DNA from 3 places in the Streptomyces sp. NPDC059454 genome. Region 1 is predicted to be linked to each of the others. Evidence: riboswitches for the same ligand, from Rfam matches in the RefSeq annotation. Region 1 holds a riboswitch; each other region holds the start of a gene.
What was found. A riboswitch is a leader RNA that binds a small molecule or an ion and turns the genes downstream of it on or off. The one in region 1 is predicted to bind cobalamin.
Positions count from the first base shown of each region.

Region 1 (5,739 bases):
CAGGGAGACCCTGAGCCCGTAGACGCAGCGCAGCAGCAGGTCGCGGCCCACGTCGTCGGTGCCGAAGGGGTGGGACCAGGACGGTGGCAGGAGTTTGGCGGCGAGGTCGACGGCCTGCTGGTCGAGCTGGACCAGCGGCGGTACGAGGAGCACCGCGAGGACCGTCACGGCGACCAGGGTCGCGGAGACGCGCAGGCGGAGGGTGTGGGTGGAGCGGCGGGCGGTGCCGTGCGCGCGCCACACCGTTTTCGTCACGGCGGTGGTGGTGTCAGCCATGGGGGTCACATCTCATTCAGCTTCACCCTCGGGTCGATCAGTCCGTAGAGCAGGTCGGCGAGGAGGTTTCCGGCGAGGACTGCGGCGGTGGCGAGGGTGGTCAGCGCGGCCAGCAGCGGGAAGTCGACGGAGGTGGCCGCCTCCACGGTGGCCGCGGCGATGCCCGGCCAGCTGAACACGGTCTCCACCAGCAGGGCGCCGGTGATGAGTTCGGGGACGCGGGAGCCGATCAGGGTGAGCACGGGCAGCAGTCCGGAGCTCAGGGCGTGGCCGAGCAGGACGGTGCGTTCGCTCAGGCCGCGGGCCCTGGCGCCGCGCACGGGGTCCTCCCCGAGGGCGTCGCCGACGCCCTGCCGGACGTACAGCGTGAACCAGGGAAGCTGGGAGACGGCGAGGACGCCGGCGGGCAGGATCAGGTGGCTCGTGACCTGGCCGAAGGTGACCTGTTCGCTGCCGGTGTCGGTGAGGCCGCCGGCCGGGAGGACGTCCAGGTGGAGGGCGAACAGCCAGACGGCGAGCAGGGCGATCCAGAAGACCGGGGCGGCCTCCAGGGCGTAGGCGAGGGAGGTCACCGTGCGGTCGAGGACGGAGCCGGGGCGGCGGGCCGCGAGGACGCCGAGCACGGTGCCGAGCAGGACGGCGGCGGCGAACGCGACGGCGCACAGGAGGGCCGACCAGACCAGGCGTTCGCCGATCACCTCCGCCACGGGCTGGCGCATGACGGTGGACCGGCCGAGGTCGCCGCCGAGCGCGGAGGTCAGCCAGTCCCACCAGCGGGCGGTGAACGGCCGGTCCACGCCGAGGTTCTCCCGCAGCCGGTCCAGGGTCTCCTGGTCGGCGCCGAGCGCGGCGGTGCCGGCGTACGCCTTGACGGGGTCGAAGGGGGAGGCTGCGGCGACGGCGAACACGCCGAAGGTGACGACGAGCAGCACGGGCACGGCGAACAGGGCCCGCCGTGCCGTGAGCCGGGTCATCTCTCCCCAGGGGAGGGAGCTCATGCCGTGGGCTGCCAGTCCTCGACGTTCCACCAGGGGCCGCTGGCGAAGCCGTGCTCGTGGGGTTCGGTCTGGGTGGTGAGGTCCTTCCAGCGGTCGGCGAGGACGTACATGTGGTCGATGTGGGTGAGGAAGGTGTAGCCGGGGTTCTTCACCAGTTCGCGCTGGAGGGTGTCGTAGGCGGCCTTGCGGTCCTCGGGGTCCTGGCCGCGGCGGCCGGTGTCGAGGGCCTCGTCGACGGCCGGGTTGTCGTAGAGGGCCATGTTGTTGAAGCCGTCGCCGGCGAGGGAGGAGTGCAGGAGCGTGTAGAGGCCGAAGTCGGGGTCGCCGGTGCTGCCGAAGCCGGCGAGGACGGCGTCGTGCTTCATCCGGGGTTCGATGACCTCCCAGGTGGCGCTCTCGACCTCGACGTCGATGCCGGCCTTCTTGGCGTCGGAGGCGTAGGCGAGGGCGTGGTCCTGGCGGACCTTGTCGCCGGAGGGGTAGTAGAGGGTGAAGCGGGCGGGGCGGCCGTCCTTGGCGCGGATGCCGTCCTTGCCGGGCTTCCAGCCGGCGTCGTCGAGGATGTCCTCGGCCTTGGCGAGGTCCTGGGAGCGTTCGACGTCCTCGGCGAACCAGGGGTCGTCGAGGGGCAGCGGGCCGTAGGCGGGGCGGCCGGCGCCGTCGAGGATCTTGTCGACCATGGTCTCCCGGTCCACGGCCAGGTCCAGGGCGCGGCGGATCGCGGTGTCACCGGTGACGGGGTTGCCGGTGGGGAGGGTGACGGCGCGGAAGTCGTACGACGTCGCCCGGTACGTCTTCTTGCCGTCGTCGTCCTCGAAGGTGGCGGCGAGGTTGGGCGGGAGGGTCGCGCCGTCGAGGTCGCCGGAGCGCAGTCGGGTGGCGCGGACGTCGTCGTCGGCGATGATCGCCATGGTGAGCTTTTTCACCTTCGGTGCGCCGCCCCAGTAGTCCGGATTGGCCTTGAAGGTGAGCTTTTCGCCCTTGCTCCAGCCGGTGAGGACGTACGGCCCGGTGCCGACCGGCTTCGTGTTGAAGGAGCCGGTGTTGGGGTCCTGCTCGCCCGCGATGTGCTCGGGGACGATGGGCAGCACCGTGCGGGCGGCGAAGGCCGCGTAGGGGTGGTCGAGGGTGAAGACGACCTTGTCGTCGCCGTCGGCCCGGACCCCCTTGACGGCGTCCAGTTCGCTCTTGGCGGTGTTGTTGGTCCTGTCGTCCAGCACGGTGGTGTACGTGAAGACCACGTCGTCGGCGGTCAGCGGCTCGCCGTCGCTGAACTTCACGCCGTCGCGCAGGGTGTACGTGTAGGTGCGGCCGCCGTCGGTGACCTCGGGGAGCGCCTTCGCCAGGGCGGGCTTCAGGTCGAGGCCGGGGCCCCGGGCGAGGAGTCCGTCGAAGATCTTGGAGTTGCCGTCCTTGCCGTAGCCGAGCAGGGGACTGAGGGTGTCCGGTTCGGAGGGGACCCCGATCACGACGGAATCGGTGGACGCACCGCCGTCCGCGCCGCCGCCCCCCGGCGCCGAGCAGGCGGCGACCGCACCGGCCATCGCGACCGCGGCGGCGGCACCCCGTATTCGTCGGGTCGTCATCGAACCTCACATCCCTGATGCCCGGAAATCGTTGTTGCATATTAATTGCAGCAAGGTACTGCCCAGGACGCCGCCCCCTCACTCCCCCGCCCCGACGGGCGGCGCCGCTCGTGTCAAGTGCGCAGGTGTGCGCCGGGGTGCGAGCCTCCGGGCGCCGTCCGCGCGCCCCCGGTGGCCGCTTGTCACCGGACCGGAACGGGCACTACTGTCACCACGCCTTGGTGACGGGAAATCGGTGCGATACCGGTGCGGCCCTCGCCACTGTGATCGGGAAGTCCGGCTCCAGTCCTCGCGGACGGCCACTGGGTCCCTCGGGACCCGGGAAGGCGGAGCACGGGCGGTGGTACCCGTCAGCCAGGAGACCGGCCAAGGCACGTCAACCATCCACGAGGTGCTGGAGAGGGTCTGCTGAGCCATGCACATTGCCGAGGGTTTTCTGCCTCCGGCGCACGCGGTCGCCTGGGGCGTCACGTCGGCGCCGTTCGTCGTCCACGGAGCCCGGTCGCTCATCCGTGACGTCAGGGAACATCCCGAGAGCACACTGCTGCTGGGCGCGTCGGGAGCGTTCACGTTCGTCCTGTCCGCGCTGAAACTCCCGTCGGTCACCGGGAGTTGCTCCCACCCCACCGGAACGGGGCTCGGCGCGATCCTGTTCCGGCCACCGGTCATGGCGGTACTGGGCACCATCACCCTGCTGTTCCAGGCGCTGCTGCTCGCCCACGGCGGGCTGACCACGCTCGGCGCCAACGTCTTCTCGATGGCGGTCGTCGGGCCGTGGGCCGGGTACGGCGTCTACCGGCTGTTGCGCCGGTACGACGTACCGCTGATGGTGGCGGTGTTCTTCGGCGCGTTCGTCGCCGACCTGTCGACGTACTGCGTGACGAGCGTGCAACTGGCGCTCGCCTTCCCCGACCCGGGAAGTGGATTCCTGGGCGCGCTCGGCAAGTTCGGCTCCATCTTCGCCGTGACGCAGATCCCGCTCGCGGTGAGCGAGGGGCTGCTGACGGTGCTGGTGATGCGCATGCTGGTGCAGTCGAGCAAGGGGGAGCTGACGCGGCTCGGGGTGCTCGTCACGTCGGTGGCCGGGCGCAGGACGGCGGACTCGACGGGGGCGGTGGCCCGATGAGCCGCAACGCGAAGATCAACACGCTGCTGCTGGTGCTCGTGGCCGCGCTCGCCGTGATTCCGCTGGTGTTCGGGCTCGGCGACCACAAGGAGGAGCCGTTCGCCGGCGCGGACGCCGAGGCGGAGACGGCGATCACCGAGATCGACCCGGACTACGAGCCGTGGTTCTCGCCGCTGTACGAACCGCCGTCCGGCGAGATCGAGTCGGCACTGTTCGCCCTCCAGGCGGCGCTCGGCGCGGGCGTCCTCGCGTACTACTTCGGGGTGCGGCGCGGGCGGCGGCAGGGAGAGGCGCGGGCGCTGGAGCGGCTGCGGGCCGAGGCGGACGCGGGCGCCGGGACCGTTTCCGAACGACGACGGGTCTGACGGCACGTGCTGTCGATCGACGCGGCGGCGCACAGCAGTCGCTGGCGCCGCCGCCATCCCGTGGACAAGGCCGTACTGGGGCTGGGGCTCACCGTGCTGGCGATCTCGCTGCCGCCCTGGCCGGGCGCGGCCCTGGTGCTGGTGACCGCGCTGGTGGTGCTGCTCGGCCCGGCGGGCGTGCCGGCGCGTCGGCTGTGGCGGGCGTACCGGGTGCCGCTGGGCTTCTGCGTCACCGGGGCGCTGACGCTGCTGGTGCGGGTGGGCGGGCCCGGCGGATTCGTGTCCTGGGCCGAGGACGGGCCGCTGCGCGCCGGGGAGTTGCTGCTGCGTACGTCGGCGGCCTCGCTGGGCGTCCTGCTGTTCGCCTTCACCACGCCGCTGTCCGATCTGCTGCCGCGTCTGGTGCGGGCCGGGGTGCCGGCTCCGCTCGTGGACGTGGCGCTGGTGACGTACCGGATGAGCTTCCTGCTGCTGGACTCGGTGCGCCGCGTCCGGGAGGCGCAGGCGGCCCGGCTCGGGCACACCACCCGGGCGGCTGCGTGGCGTTCGCTGGGCGGGCTCGGCGCGACCGCGTTCGTCCGGTCCTTCGACCGGGCGGCGCGGCTGCAGACCGGCCTCGCCGGACGCGGCTACGACGGCACCCTGCGCGTGCTGGTGCCCGAGGCCCGTGTCTCCGTCCGGTTCACGGCCTTGAGCGTGGTGCTTCTGACGGCGCTGGCCGCCCTCACCCTCGTACTGGAAAGGCCGTTGTCGTGAGCGAGTCCGTCCTGGTGGCCCTGCGGGGCGCGTCCTTCGCGTACGAGGACGGCCCGCCCGTGCTCAGCGGCCTGGACTTCCAGGTGCGTGAGGGGCGCTCGTTGGCGCTGCTGGGGCGCAACGGAAGCGGGAAGACGACACTGATGCGGCTGCTGAGCGGTGGACTGCGGCCGAGCGGCGGCGAGTTGACCGTCGAGGGCCGGGCGGTGCGCTACGACCGCAAAGGACTGACGGCGCTGCGTACCACCGTGCAACTGGTGGTGCAGGACCCCGACGACCAGCTGTTCGCGGCGTCGGTCGGCCAGGACGTGTCGTTCGGACCGCTGAACCTCGGCCTGCCCGACGCGGAGGTACGTACCCGGGTGGCGGAGTCACTCGCCGCGCTGGACATCACCGCCCTCGCCGACCGTCCCACGCATCTGCTGTCCTACGGGCAGCGCAAGCGGACGGCGATCGCGGGCGCGGTCGCCATGCGGCCCCGCGTGCTGATCCTGGACGAGCCGACGGCGGGCCTGGACCCCGACGGCCAGGAACGCCTGCTCGCCACCCTCGACGGGCTGCGCGAGGGCGGCACGACGGTCGTCATGGCGACGCACGACGTGGACCTGGCCCTGCGCTGGGCCGACGACGCG
Region 1 covers NZ_JBHYVC010000065.1:37,463-43,201, forward strand. Annotated here, with positions in the region: gene ACFXAE_RS30500 (ABC transporter permease) at 1-276, opposite strand, end outside; gene ACFXAE_RS30505 (ABC transporter permease) at 282-1,250, opposite strand; gene ACFXAE_RS30510 (ABC transporter substrate-binding protein) at 1,271-2,860, opposite strand; cobalamin riboswitch at 3,063-3,246, shown strand; gene ACFXAE_RS30515 (energy-coupling factor ABC transporter permease) at 3,276-3,986, shown strand; gene ACFXAE_RS30520 (energy-coupling factor ABC transporter substrate-binding protein) at 3,983-4,351, shown strand; gene cbiQ (cobalt ECF transporter T component CbiQ) at 4,358-5,107, shown strand; gene ACFXAE_RS30530 (energy-coupling factor ABC transporter ATP-binding protein) at 5,104-5,739, shown strand, end outside.

Region 2 (5,739 bases), on a different contig from region 1:
CCTGCACTGCCCTGCGAGATTACGCCGGGACGCCAATCTAGAACAAGTTTCAGAGTTGATCGTTCGGAGGATCCGAATCTACCGGCAGGTAGGAGTACTGGCAGCAGCGGATCAGGTGATTCACGCCACGACGGACGACATGCCATGCTGTCTGATCATCCACCCTCACCGACTGTCACGGACGGGACCCATGCCTACGGAAGCCAACAGGGACGAGGCGGCCAGGGCAGCCACGACGGACAGGGCGGGCAAGGCCGCGGCGACGGGGGCCGGCACCGCGCGCCCCGCCCCGGCCTCACCACTCACCGAGCGCCAGGAGGCGCGCCGGCGCCGCATCCTGCGGGCATGCGCGCGGCTGGCCGGCCGGGGCGGCTTCGACGCGGTGCAGATGCGTGAGGTCGCGGAGTCCTCGCAGGTGGCGCTCGGCACGCTGTACCGCTACTTCCCGTCCAAGATCCATCTTCTGGTCGCGACCATGCAGGACCAGCTGGAGACCCTGCACGGCACGCTGCGCAAGAAGCCGCCGGCCGGTGAGACCCCGGCCGAGCGGGTCGCGGAGACCCTGATGCGGGCCTTCCGCGCGCTCCAGCGGGAGCCGCACCTGGCCGACGCGATGGTGCGCGCCCTGACGTTCGCGGACCGCAGCGTGAGTCCGGAGGTCGACCAGGTCTCCCGGCAGACCACGATGATCATCCTGGACGCCGTGGAACTCACCGACCCCACACCCGAGCAGCTCTCGGCCGTCCGGGTCATCGAGCACACCTGGCACTCGACCCTGATCACCTGGCTCTCGGGCCGCGCCTCCGTCGCCCAGGTCAGGACCGACATAGAAACGGTGTGCCGCCTGATGGACCTGACGGCCCCGGAGAGCACCGATGACCGCTGACAGCCACCGACCACCACTCCGAAAGTTTCGACATCTTTCCGTCAACACTGGCGGCAGGGCCCCTTCTCCACAGACCCTCACATACCGACGGCTTCCGTCGTGCGCGAATGATTGACCACCCCTCCGGCGGCCCGTATCGTCTCCGCAGAAATTCGGAGCCGAGTCCGAAACTTTCGTTCGACCGCACGGCAGCAATCCCGCCCATCCGCAGCACGGGACCCCACCGGAAAAGGGATGACATGCGCATGATCAGAAAGCGGACGAGAACCGGAGGCGGCGGCCCCGCACACGGCCGGCTGCGCGCCGCCCTCGGCGCCACCACCACCGCCCTGCTCACCGTCACCGCGCTCGCCGCACTCCCCCAGACCACCGCCCACGCCGCCGACACCCTGGGCGCGGCGGCGGCCGAGAAGGGCCGCTACTTCGGCGCCGCCGTCGCCGCGAACCACCTCGGGGAGGCGCAGTACGCGGCCACGCTCAACCGCGAGTTCAACTCGGTGACCCCCGAGAACGAGATGAAGTGGGACGCCGTCGAGCCCAGCCGCGGCTCCTTCAGCTTCAGCCGCGCCGACCAGATCGTGAACCACGCCCAGAGCCGGGGCATGGACGTCCGCGGCCACACCCTGGTCTGGCACTCCCAGCTGCCGGGCTGGGTCTCCGGACTCGGCGCGAGCGACCTCCGGTCGGCCATGAACCACCACATCACCCAGGTCATGACCCACTACAAGGGCGAGATCCACTCCTGGGACGTGGTCAACGAGGCCTTCCAGGACGGCGGCAGTGGCGCCCGGCGCAGCTCGCCCTTCCAGGACAAGCTCGGCAACGGCTTCATCGAGGAGGCCTTCCGCACCGCCCGCGCGGCCGACCCGAACGCCAAGCTCTGCTACAACGACTACAACACCGACGGCGTCAACGCGAAGAGCAACGCCGTCTACAACATGGTCCGGGACTTCAAGTCCCGTGGCGTGCCGATCGACTGCGTCGGCTTCCAGTCCCACTTCAACCCCAACTCCCCCGTCCCCTCCGACTACCGGGCCAACCTCCAGCGCTTCGCCGACCTCGGCGTCGACGTGCAGATCACCGAGCTGGACATCGAGGGCTCGGGCCAGGCCCAGGCCACCAACTACGGCAACGTCACACGCGCCTGCCTGGCGGTGACCCGCTGCACCGGCATCACGGTGTGGGGCATCCCGGACAAGTACTCGTGGCGGTCGAGCGGCACCCCCCTGCTGTTCGACGACAACTACAACAAGAAGCCCGCGTACGACGCTGTGCTGAGCGCTCTCGGTGGCACCCCCGGCGATCCTGGTGATCCGGGCGACCCGGACGCGGCCTGCACCGCCACCTACAGCACGGCGGAGCAGTGGGGCGGCGGCTACAACGGCAAGGTGACGATCACGGCGGGCGGTTCGCCGATCACCGGCTGGAGCGTCGACGTCACCATGACCGCCCCGCAGAAGGTCGTCTCCGTCTGGAACGGCTCACCCACCTGGGACGGCAGCGGCAACGTCATGACGGTGCGGTCCAGTTGGAACGGATCGCTCGCCGCCGGGGCATCGACCAGCTTCGGCTTCACCGTGAACGGCGGCGCCTCGCCCCCGCCGCAGGTCGGCGCCTGCACGGCTTCCTGACCCGGCCCACCCGCATCCGCATTCCCATTCCGGGGGTGCGGATGCGGTGCGCCTTCCACGGCTCGCGTGACCCCGCTCACCGAAGCCACCCCTGGCCCCTTCCCTACGGGCGGGTAGAGTGTCGGCGTCGTCATCACACCGTACGGGGGGAAGCCGGTGCAATTCCGGCGCTGACCCGCAACCGTGAGCCGTCCACCGGGACGGCGAGCCGGACTGCCCCGCACGGTTCATGACCGGCTCACGTGCCCGGCGAACCCGCCGGCGCACCGGCACCGTCGAGGCATACGGAGCCGAGCCGCCGGGGTGTCCCGCGCTGCCCGGCTCCCCGCAGGGAAGGCACCCGCCGATCATGAATGTTCGCCGCAGCGCAGCGGTCCTGGCCGCCGTCGCCGTGATCGGCGCCGCCACTCCGGCCGCCGCCGACACGTCCCCGTCCCCCTCGCCGTCCCAGGCACTGCCCTCCGCCCTGTACGGCGACAGCGACCCGCAGTACGACGGCGTCTGGCGCCAGTCGCTCGCCCTGCTCGCCCAGCACACGGCCGGCGTCGAGCCGTCGAAGGCGGCCGTCGACTGGCTCACCGGGCAGCAGTGCGCCGACGGCTCCTTCGCCCCGTACCGCGCCGACACCGCCGAGGCGTGCGACGCGAAGACGATGGTCGACACCAACCAGACCGCCGCCGCCGTCCAGGCCCTCGCCGCGCTCGGCGGCCACGACGACGTCACGAAGAAGGCCGTCGACTGGCTGAGGTCCGCGCAGAACAAGGACGGCGGCTGGGGCTACCTGGCGGGCGGCGCCAGCGACACCAACTCCACCTCCGTCGTCATCGGCGCGCTCGCCGCCGCGGGTGAGAAGCCGGCCGAGGTGAAGAAGGACGGCAAGTCCCCCTACGACGCCCTGCTGAAGCTGGCGCTCCCCTGCGAGGGCGACGGCGCGGGCGCCTTCGCCTTCCAGCCGGACAAGAAGGGCGAACGGACCGCCAACGCGGACGCGACGGCGGCGGGCGTGCTCGGTTCGCTGGGTGCGGGACTGGTCGTCGAGCCCGGCAGGGGCGAGGCGAAGGAAGCAGCGTGCGAGAAGGCCGCCGGCCCCGAGCAGGCCGCCGCCAACGGTGCCGCGTATCTCACGGACGCCCTCGCCGAGAAGGACCACCTCACCTCCGCCCTCGCCGGCGCCGAGGACCAGCCCGACTACGGCAACACCGCCGACGCGGTCGTCGCGCTCGCCGCGCAGGGCGCCACCGAGCCGGCCGGGAAGTCCCTGGCCTGGCTGGAGAAGAACGCCGCCGACTGGGCGGCACGGAGCGGCCCCGCCGCGTACGCCCAGCTGATCTTCGCGGCCCACGCGACGGGCGCGGACCCGCGCGCCTTCGGCGGCACGGACCTGGTGAAGCAGCTGACGGCGACGGGCCCGGCCCCCGAGAAGACCACCCAGGCGTCGAAGGACGGGGAAAAGAAGGACGGGGAAAAGAAGGACGACTCCGACTCGGGCCTCGGCGTCTGGTGGTTCGTCGGCGTCTGCCTGGTCGCCGGCATCGGCATCGGCTTCCTGATCAGCGGCCGTAAGAAGCGGCAGCAGCCGTGATCCGCCGGGCCACCGTACTGTTCCTGGCCGCGCTCCTGCCCCTGTCGGCGGGCGCGGGCCAGGCGCAGGCCGCCGGCTACCGCTACTGGTCGTTCTGGGAGCAGGACGGCACGGCATGGACGTATGCCAACCAGGGCCCGTCCCTCGCCCGCCCCGCCGACGGTGACGTCCACGGCTTCCGCTTCTCCGTCAGCGAGAACTCCGCCGACGCGGCGAAGCCCCGCGGTACCGCCGACTTCGGCACCATCTGCGCGAAGACCCCGGCGGCCGACGGCAGGAAACGCGTGGCCCTGGTCATCGACTTCGGCACCTCCGCCGACGCCCCGTCCGGCGAAACCCCGCCGGCCGGCCGCACGGCCTGCGCCCGGGTCCCCGAGGACGCCACCACGGCCGAGGCCCTGGCCTCGGTCGCCGAACCCCTCCGCTACGACACCAACGCCCTGCTGTGCGCGATAGCGGGCTACCCGAAGCAGGGCTGCGGAGAGCAGGTCTCGGCGGAAAAGGCCCCCGCGCCCCCAGAGGAAACGAGGGAGTCGGACGACTCCGGCCCCTCAGTGGGCCTGACAGCCGGAATCGCCGTGGTGGCCCTCCTCGGAGCAGCGGCACTCTGGCAGGCACGCCGCCGTGCGTCGTGACTGCGGGCAGGAGTGCCCGCGTGACTGCGGGCACTCCTGCCTCCCCCAGGGCGGCACGGGTGGGCGATGGGGGTCCCCCCGCTCGAGCGCGGCCGAGAGTGAGGGAGGCACCCCGCGCACACCGGGCTGCGCGACACCCCCCGCCCAGCACCGGCACCGCGCCCCCCACCTCCACCCCGGCGCCTGGTGGCTCTGGGCCCTGGCCCTGGGCACCGCGGCCACCCGCACCACCAACCCCCTCCTCCTCACCCTCCTCATCGCCGTCTCCGCCTACGTCGTGGCGACCCGCCGCCCCCACGCCCCCTGGTCCCGTTCCTACGGCGCCTTCGTCAGACTCGCCCTCGCCGTCCTCCTCGTCCGCCTCGCCTTCGCCGTGCTCCTCGGCTCCCCCGTCCCCGGCACGCACGTGCTCGTGCACCTCCCCGAAATCCCCCTCCCCCACTGGGCCCAGGGCATCCGCCTCGGCGGCAAGGTCACCGCCGAGGCCCTCGCCTTCGCCCTGTACGACGCCCTCCGTCTGGCCACCCTCCTCATCTGCGTGGGCGCCGCGAACGCCCTCGCCAACCCCTCCCGCCTGCTCAAATCCCTCCCCGGCGCCCTGTACGAACTCGGCGTGGCCGTCGTCGTGGCCCTCACCTTCGCCCCGAACCTCATCGCCGACGTCCAGCGCCTGCGCGCCGCCCGCCGTCTGCGAGGCCGGCCCGACAAGGGCGTACGCGGCCTGCTCCAGGTCGGACTCCCGGTCCTGGAGGGCGCGTTGGAGCGCTCGGTCGCCCTCGCCGCCGCGATGGACGCGCGCGGATACGGCCGTACCGCCGACGTACCTCCCACCGTCCGCCGTACCACCGCCGCCCTCACCCTCGGCGGCCTGCTCGGCGTCTGCGCCGGCACGTACGGGCTGCTCACCGCCGAGGGCGGCACCTACGGCCTCCCCGTCCTCCTCGCCGGTGTCGCCGCCGCCCTCGCGGGCCTGTGGCTCGGCGGCCGGCGCACCCTGCGCACCCG
Region 2 covers NZ_JBHYVC010000026.1:89,006-94,744, forward strand. Annotated here, with positions in the region: gene ACFXAE_RS19680 (TetR family transcriptional regulator) at 191-886, shown strand; gene ACFXAE_RS19685 (endo-1,4-beta-xylanase) at 1,126-2,517, shown strand; cobalamin riboswitch at 2,618-2,757, shown strand; gene ACFXAE_RS19690 (prenyltransferase/squalene oxidase repeat-containing protein) at 2,867-4,099, shown strand; gene ACFXAE_RS19695 (SCO2322 family protein) at 4,096-4,734, shown strand; gene ACFXAE_RS19700 (CbiQ family ECF transporter T component) at 4,934-5,739, shown strand, end outside.
Region 2: linked by a shared signal. The riboswitch ahead of ACFXAE_RS19690 (prenyltransferase/squalene oxidase repeat-containing protein) and the one ahead of ACFXAE_RS30515 (energy-coupling factor ABC transporter permease) in region 1 are both predicted to bind cobalamin.

Region 3 (5,739 bases), on a different contig from region 1:
CCGTCCGCCGTCACGGCCCGACACCGCCACGACGACCAGCCCGACGACAATGGCTCCGACCGCGACTCGCCCTGCCGCCCGCGCCCACCAGGCCGGACGGGTCGCGCCCCCGCCGGGAGGGCCCAGCCGTCCGGCCCGCCGGGCAGGCCTGAGCAGACGAAGCAACAGCAGTGCGGCGACCGGGAGTTGCAGCAGCCACAACACGGTGCGCGGCCACTCCCCGTACCAGACGTTGGTTCCGTACAGCAACGTGTGCCACACGCTCAGCACGTACACGACGATCACGAAACGGTGCAGCCGGCGCCAGGCGTTCGCTCCGATGCGGTGCCGGACGTAGAACAACAGCCCCAGCGGAATCGCCAGGTACAGGGCTCCCTGTCCGATCGGGATGGCGATCTTTCCGGTTCCGGAGTCGTACCAGCCCGGCACGAAGGTGTCCGCGAAGGCCACCCACAACCGCTCCGCCCACGCCACCTTCGTCTCGTAGCGCACGAGTTCGGCGGCGAACATCAGCGCGTGGGCGAACATCAGCGCCATCGTCGTCAGGCTCGTGGTGCGGTGCCAGCGCTCCAGCACCTGCCGGGAGACCGGCAGCCGGGCGGGGCGCGGCCCCGACAGCAGCAGACCGAGCGTGACCGTGCCCCAGGCCCACAGCAGTCCCGACCACCCGAACGCCTGGCTGAGCAAGTACATCCAGTAGGTGCCGGGGTCGTCCATGAACGGCATGACCGCGACCGTGTCCGACTCGCCCGACTCCATGCGCGCCCACAGGAACGCGAACACGAGCGCCGTGACCACCACCGCCGCGGTGGCATCGGGCAGGGCGGACCGCAGGTCGCCGCGCAGCGCGACGCGATCGCCGGGAGGCCGTCGCCGCCCGGGAAGGGCTGCCGCCCCGTCCTCGTCCGGCCTCGTGTCTGACGTCATCGGGGGCCTCCCGGGCACGGACCACCGCAGCAGCGGTGCGCAAGTGGCGTGAGGCAACAAGTCTGACTGAGGGGGCGGCGATCCCCGAGGCGGTATCCGGCCAGAGTCGCCGTGCGGCTCGGCACGGTCGGCGTCGTCCTGACCGCGGCATCGCTCGTGCGGTTCTCCGGCGGCATCGCCGGCGGGGCCCTCGCGGACCGGACCGGGCCGCGCGGCACGATGCTGCGGGCACTCGTCGTACGCACCGCCGGTTTCGCCGGGCTCCTGCCCGGCCCTGCGCCGGCTGCCCCTCGCGATCCGGGCACTGGTCGTGACGTGCTGCGGTGCCGCGCTCCACCTGCCCGCGAACAAGGTGTATTCGGGGCTTCGGCGGATTCGACGGGCACCCTTACGACGAGAACGCCGAGCGGCTCGTCCTTCGGGCTGTCCGCGAAGCGTGAGGGGCGCGGGCGTGCGGCCGGGTCCGCACGCCCTTTTGCCGTCGGCTCGGGGAAACGTAGGATCACCTGGTCATCGCCGCGACGGGAGACAGGAAGCCGGTGCGAATCCGGCACGGTCCCGCCACTGTGACCGGGGAGCGCCCCTCCGACATGCCACTGCGCACCGCGCGGGAAGGCGGAGGGAACGTCGATCCGGGAGTCAGGACACTGGTCCGTCGCGGGCCCGATCCGAGGAGCGCGGACTCCAGGAGGCTTCACGTGTCCCAGCTGTTCACCCCTGCCCGCACGCGCGGGTTCCTTCGTGCCACGGCCGCTGCCGTGGCTCTTTCGTCGGTACTGCCGGCCACCGGCTGCGGTGCGTCCGACGGGAGCGGCGGGGACGCGAAGGCCACCGCTCCCGTGACCGCGGGCTTCCCGGTCACCGTCGACAACTGCGGTGTGAAGACGACGTACGACAGGCCGCCGTCGCGGGTGGTCACCATCCACCAGCACCCGGCGGAACTCATGCTCGCCCTCGGCCTGAAGGACCACATGGCCGGCACGGCCTTCCCCGACTCCGCCGTCCTGCCCGAGCTGAAGGAGGACTACGAGGCGATCCCCGAACTGGCGCGGAAGGAACCGTCGTTCGAGACCGTCCTGGAGGCCGAGCCGGATCTCGTCTACGGCGGCTACGGCAGCGCCTTCGCCGAGAGTGAGGGCCGCTCCCGCGAGGCGTTCGCCGACGCCGGTATCGCCACCCACCTCAACCGCGAGTACTGCGGCAAGAAGCAGGTGACGATGGAGGACACCTACGACGAGATCCGCACCATCGGCACGATCTTCGGTGTCCCGGACCGGGCCGACAAGCTGGTCGCCGACCTCGAGGGCCGCGTCGGCAGGGCCGCCGCCGAGGTCGAGGGCGAGCCCGAACCATCCGTCTTCGTCTACGACAGCGGCGACAAGAGCGCCTTCACCGCGGGCGGCAAGAGCCTGGGCACCGAGCTGATCCGGCTGGCCGGCGGCGAGAACGTCTTCGCCGACCTCGACGACGTCTTCGGCGACGTCTCCTGGGAGCAGGTCGTCGAGCGCGGGCCGGAGGTCATCGCCGTCTACGACTACGCGGGCGCCGGAAGCGTGGAGGAGAAGAAGGAGTTCCTGCTCTCCCAGCCCGCGCTCGCCGACGTACCCGCCGTCAGGAACAAGCGGTTCGTCGTCCTGCCGCTGACCGCCACCCTGGTCGGCATCCGTTCGGCCTACGCGGTCGAGGACCTGGCCCGCGGGCTGCACCCCGAGAGCTTCCGGTGACCCGGGCCGCCACCGACACGTCCACCGAGCGGACGGTTCGACGGTGGAAGGGCGAGGAGGCAGGAGCGTGCCGTACACGGTTGGCCGTCACGCTGCTCGTGCTCACCGCCCTGCTCACGGTCTCCGCCACGGCGGGCCTCGCGATCGGCTCCGTCCGGGTGCCGCCCGGCCAGGTGTGGGGCATCGTGACGCACGCGCTGGGTGCCGACTGGCAGGAGCCGGACTGGTCGCGGGCCAGGGAGACCATCGTGGTGGACGTGCGGGCACCGCGGGTGCTGCTCGGTGCGGTCACCGGCGCCGGCCTGGCGGTGATCGGCACCGCGCTGCAGGCCCTGGTGCGCAACCCCCTCGCCGAGCCCTACCTGCTCGGTGTCTCCTCCGGTGCGTCCCTCGGCGCGGTCTCCGTGATCGTGTTCGGGGTGACCCTCTTCGGGCCGGTCTCCCTGTCGGTGGCCGCCTTCGTGGGCGCCCTGGGCGCGCTCCTGCTCGTGTACGCCACCGCGCGCACCGGCGGACGCATCACCTCATCTCGGCTGGTGCTGTCCGGGGTGGCGATCGCGGCGGTGCTCACCGCGGTCCTCGATCTGCTGCTGCTCACCACCGACCGGGGCAACGAGGCCCGCGCGGTGCTCGCCTGGACCCTCGGCGGCCTCGGCGGCGTCAACTGGGGCACGCTGTGGCTGCCGAGCACGGCCCTGCTGCTCGGTGTCGGCGTCCTCATGGCGCAGGCCCGCAACCTGAACCTGCTGCTGGCCGGCGAGGAGGCGGCGACCACGATGGGGCTGGACGTGGCCCGCTTCCGCGCCCGGCTGTTCGTGCTGGTCTCCCTCGTCACGGGCGTACTGGTCGCGGCGGCCGGACCGATCGGCTTCGTCGGCCTGATGATGCCCCACATCGTGCGCCTGTTCGTCGGCGGCGACCACCGCCGGGTCCTGCCGACGGCGGCACTCGGCGGAGCGGTCTTCCTCATCTGGGCCGACATCGCCGCCCGGACGATCGCCGCGCCCATGGAAGTACCCGTCGGCGTCCTCACGGCCCTGTGCGGCGGGCCGTTCTTCCTGTGGCTGATGCGCCGGGACGCCCGGCGCGGCACCGACCGAGGAGTGGCATGACCGCGGCCGAGCTGAGCGTCGACGGCGTCACGCTCACCGCCGGAGCCCGCCACCTGGTGCGCGACGTCTCCCTGACCGCCCGACCGGGCGAGACGATCGGGCTCGTCGGGCCCAACGGCAGCGGCAAGTCCAGCCTCCTGCGCACCGTTTACCGGGTCCTGCGCCCGGACACCGGTCGGGTGCGCGTCGACGGAGACGACGCCTGGTCACTGCCGGTGCGGCAACTGGCCCGCACCGTGGCGGCGGTGGTCCAGGACTCGGCAGCCGACTTCGACCTCGCCGTCCGCGAGGTCGTCGCCATGGGTCGCACCCCGCACAAACGGCTCCTCGCCGGTGACACCCCCGAGGACGCGGAACTCATCGACTCCGCACTCCTGGCGGTCGACGCCGTCCACCTGGCCGACCGCCCCTTCGACCGGCTCTCGGGTGGCGAGCGCCAGCGCGTCCTGATCGCGCGCGCCCTGGCCCAGCAGCCCACCCTCCTGGTCCTCGACGAACCCACCAACCACCTCGACATCCGGCACCAACTGTCCGTGCTCGGCACCCTGCGCCGCCTGCCCGCGACCGTGCTGCTCGCCCTGCACGACCTCAACCTGGCCGCCTACTACTGCGACCGCCTCTACGTCCTGCACGACGGTGAGGTCACCGCGAGCGGGCCACCCGCAGAGATACTCACCCCTCAGCTCCTGGCCGAGGTCTACGGAGTGGCCGCGGAAGTCGCCGCCCATCCGCGCACGGGCGCCCCGCAGGTGACGTTCCTCCCCGAAGAGCCACGCAGCTGAAGGGCTCCACCCGATATCGTCCTGTGTCCATACGCGCCACCGGGGACGAAACGGGGAGCGTGACCGACGCCTCCAGGGCATCAGGGTCCCCAGAAGACGTGGGGCTCTGTGGGAGCGAATGGCGTGCCTCGGCCGGCCGCGAAGAGTTCCGGGTCGCATGTCGCGCACCGGTCGTGGGAGTCGTGTCGTCGCCGCGTCCTTGTTCCGGGTACTCGTGAGAGGGGAACCCGAGTGCGACGGTGCCCACGACGGACACTCGAACCCACCTCCTCGGCAGCCCCTGCCCGGCCGCCCCTGCAAGGCTTCTCGTCGAACGCCGCTGTCACAGGGATCACATGCGCACGGCAGGCCGTTCATCTGCCCAACGGCGTCCCGGAACCACTGTCCGCCTCCGGGCTCACCAGCGGCATGGGTCATCAGGCCCTGCAGAGGGCCGGACAGACCCCGGGGCGTGTGCGTGCTGGTGGCAGGCATCCGGTGGGCCGTCCGGGCACGGCTGGATGTGGGTCGCGGGGCGCAGGCCGAGCATGGCTCCCGACGAGACCACCGGCTCGCGCAGGACACCACCGCGTAGCCGGGGCAGTCCGGTTACACGATCTCCAGAACGTCCCGTACCGGGCGGCGGGGCGTGGCCGGTCCCCTCGGGCCATACCCGAGGCGCAACACCATCTGCACCTGGCCCGTGCCCGACGCGGGGTCGCGGGCCAGCAGGCGCAGCGCGCGGTCCTCCAGCGCGTGCGACGTCAGGGAGGTGGCCAGGTCGGCCAGGGTCGCCTCCAGCAGGACACGCTCCAGCGCCTGCCCTGCGCTCAGCCAGTCGGCCGGCCCGTCATCAGGGGTGCTCAGCAGGGCCAGGTGCGGGTTGTGCTCGAACGTGGTGGTTCCGCGGTCCGCGACACGCCGGCGCCCGGCGAAGTCCCGCACGGGGGCCTTGCCGTCCCGCTTGCGTGGGCCGAACGCGTACTCGGGAACGCCGTCGACGGCCGTGTCCGCCTCCAGTCCGAGCCGGGTCCAGCGGACCAGGTCCTCGCTCGTCTCCGGGTCCAGGGTGTCCCGGCTCTCGGCGTCGTGGATCAGGTCGAGCACGGTCTCGGCGTGCCAGGATCCGGGGAAGAGGAGCGCTGCCCCTTCCAGCTCGGCGGCGTCCCGCAGGGTGGCCCGCACGTTCTCGGGGATGTCCTTCTCGGCGAAGGG
Region 3 covers NZ_JBHYVC010000005.1:206,258-211,996, forward strand. Annotated here, with positions in the region: gene ACFXAE_RS05600 (ferric reductase-like transmembrane domain-containing protein) at 1-927, opposite strand, end outside; cobalamin riboswitch at 1,456-1,577, shown strand; gene ACFXAE_RS05605 (ABC transporter substrate-binding protein) at 1,626-2,651, shown strand; gene ACFXAE_RS05610 (FecCD family ABC transporter permease) at 2,648-3,763, shown strand; gene ACFXAE_RS05615 (ABC transporter ATP-binding protein) at 3,760-4,545, shown strand; gene ACFXAE_RS05620 (Acg family FMN-binding oxidoreductase) at 5,134-5,739, opposite strand, start outside.
Region 3: linked by a shared signal. The riboswitch ahead of ACFXAE_RS05605 (ABC transporter substrate-binding protein) and the one ahead of ACFXAE_RS30515 (energy-coupling factor ABC transporter permease) in region 1 are both predicted to bind cobalamin.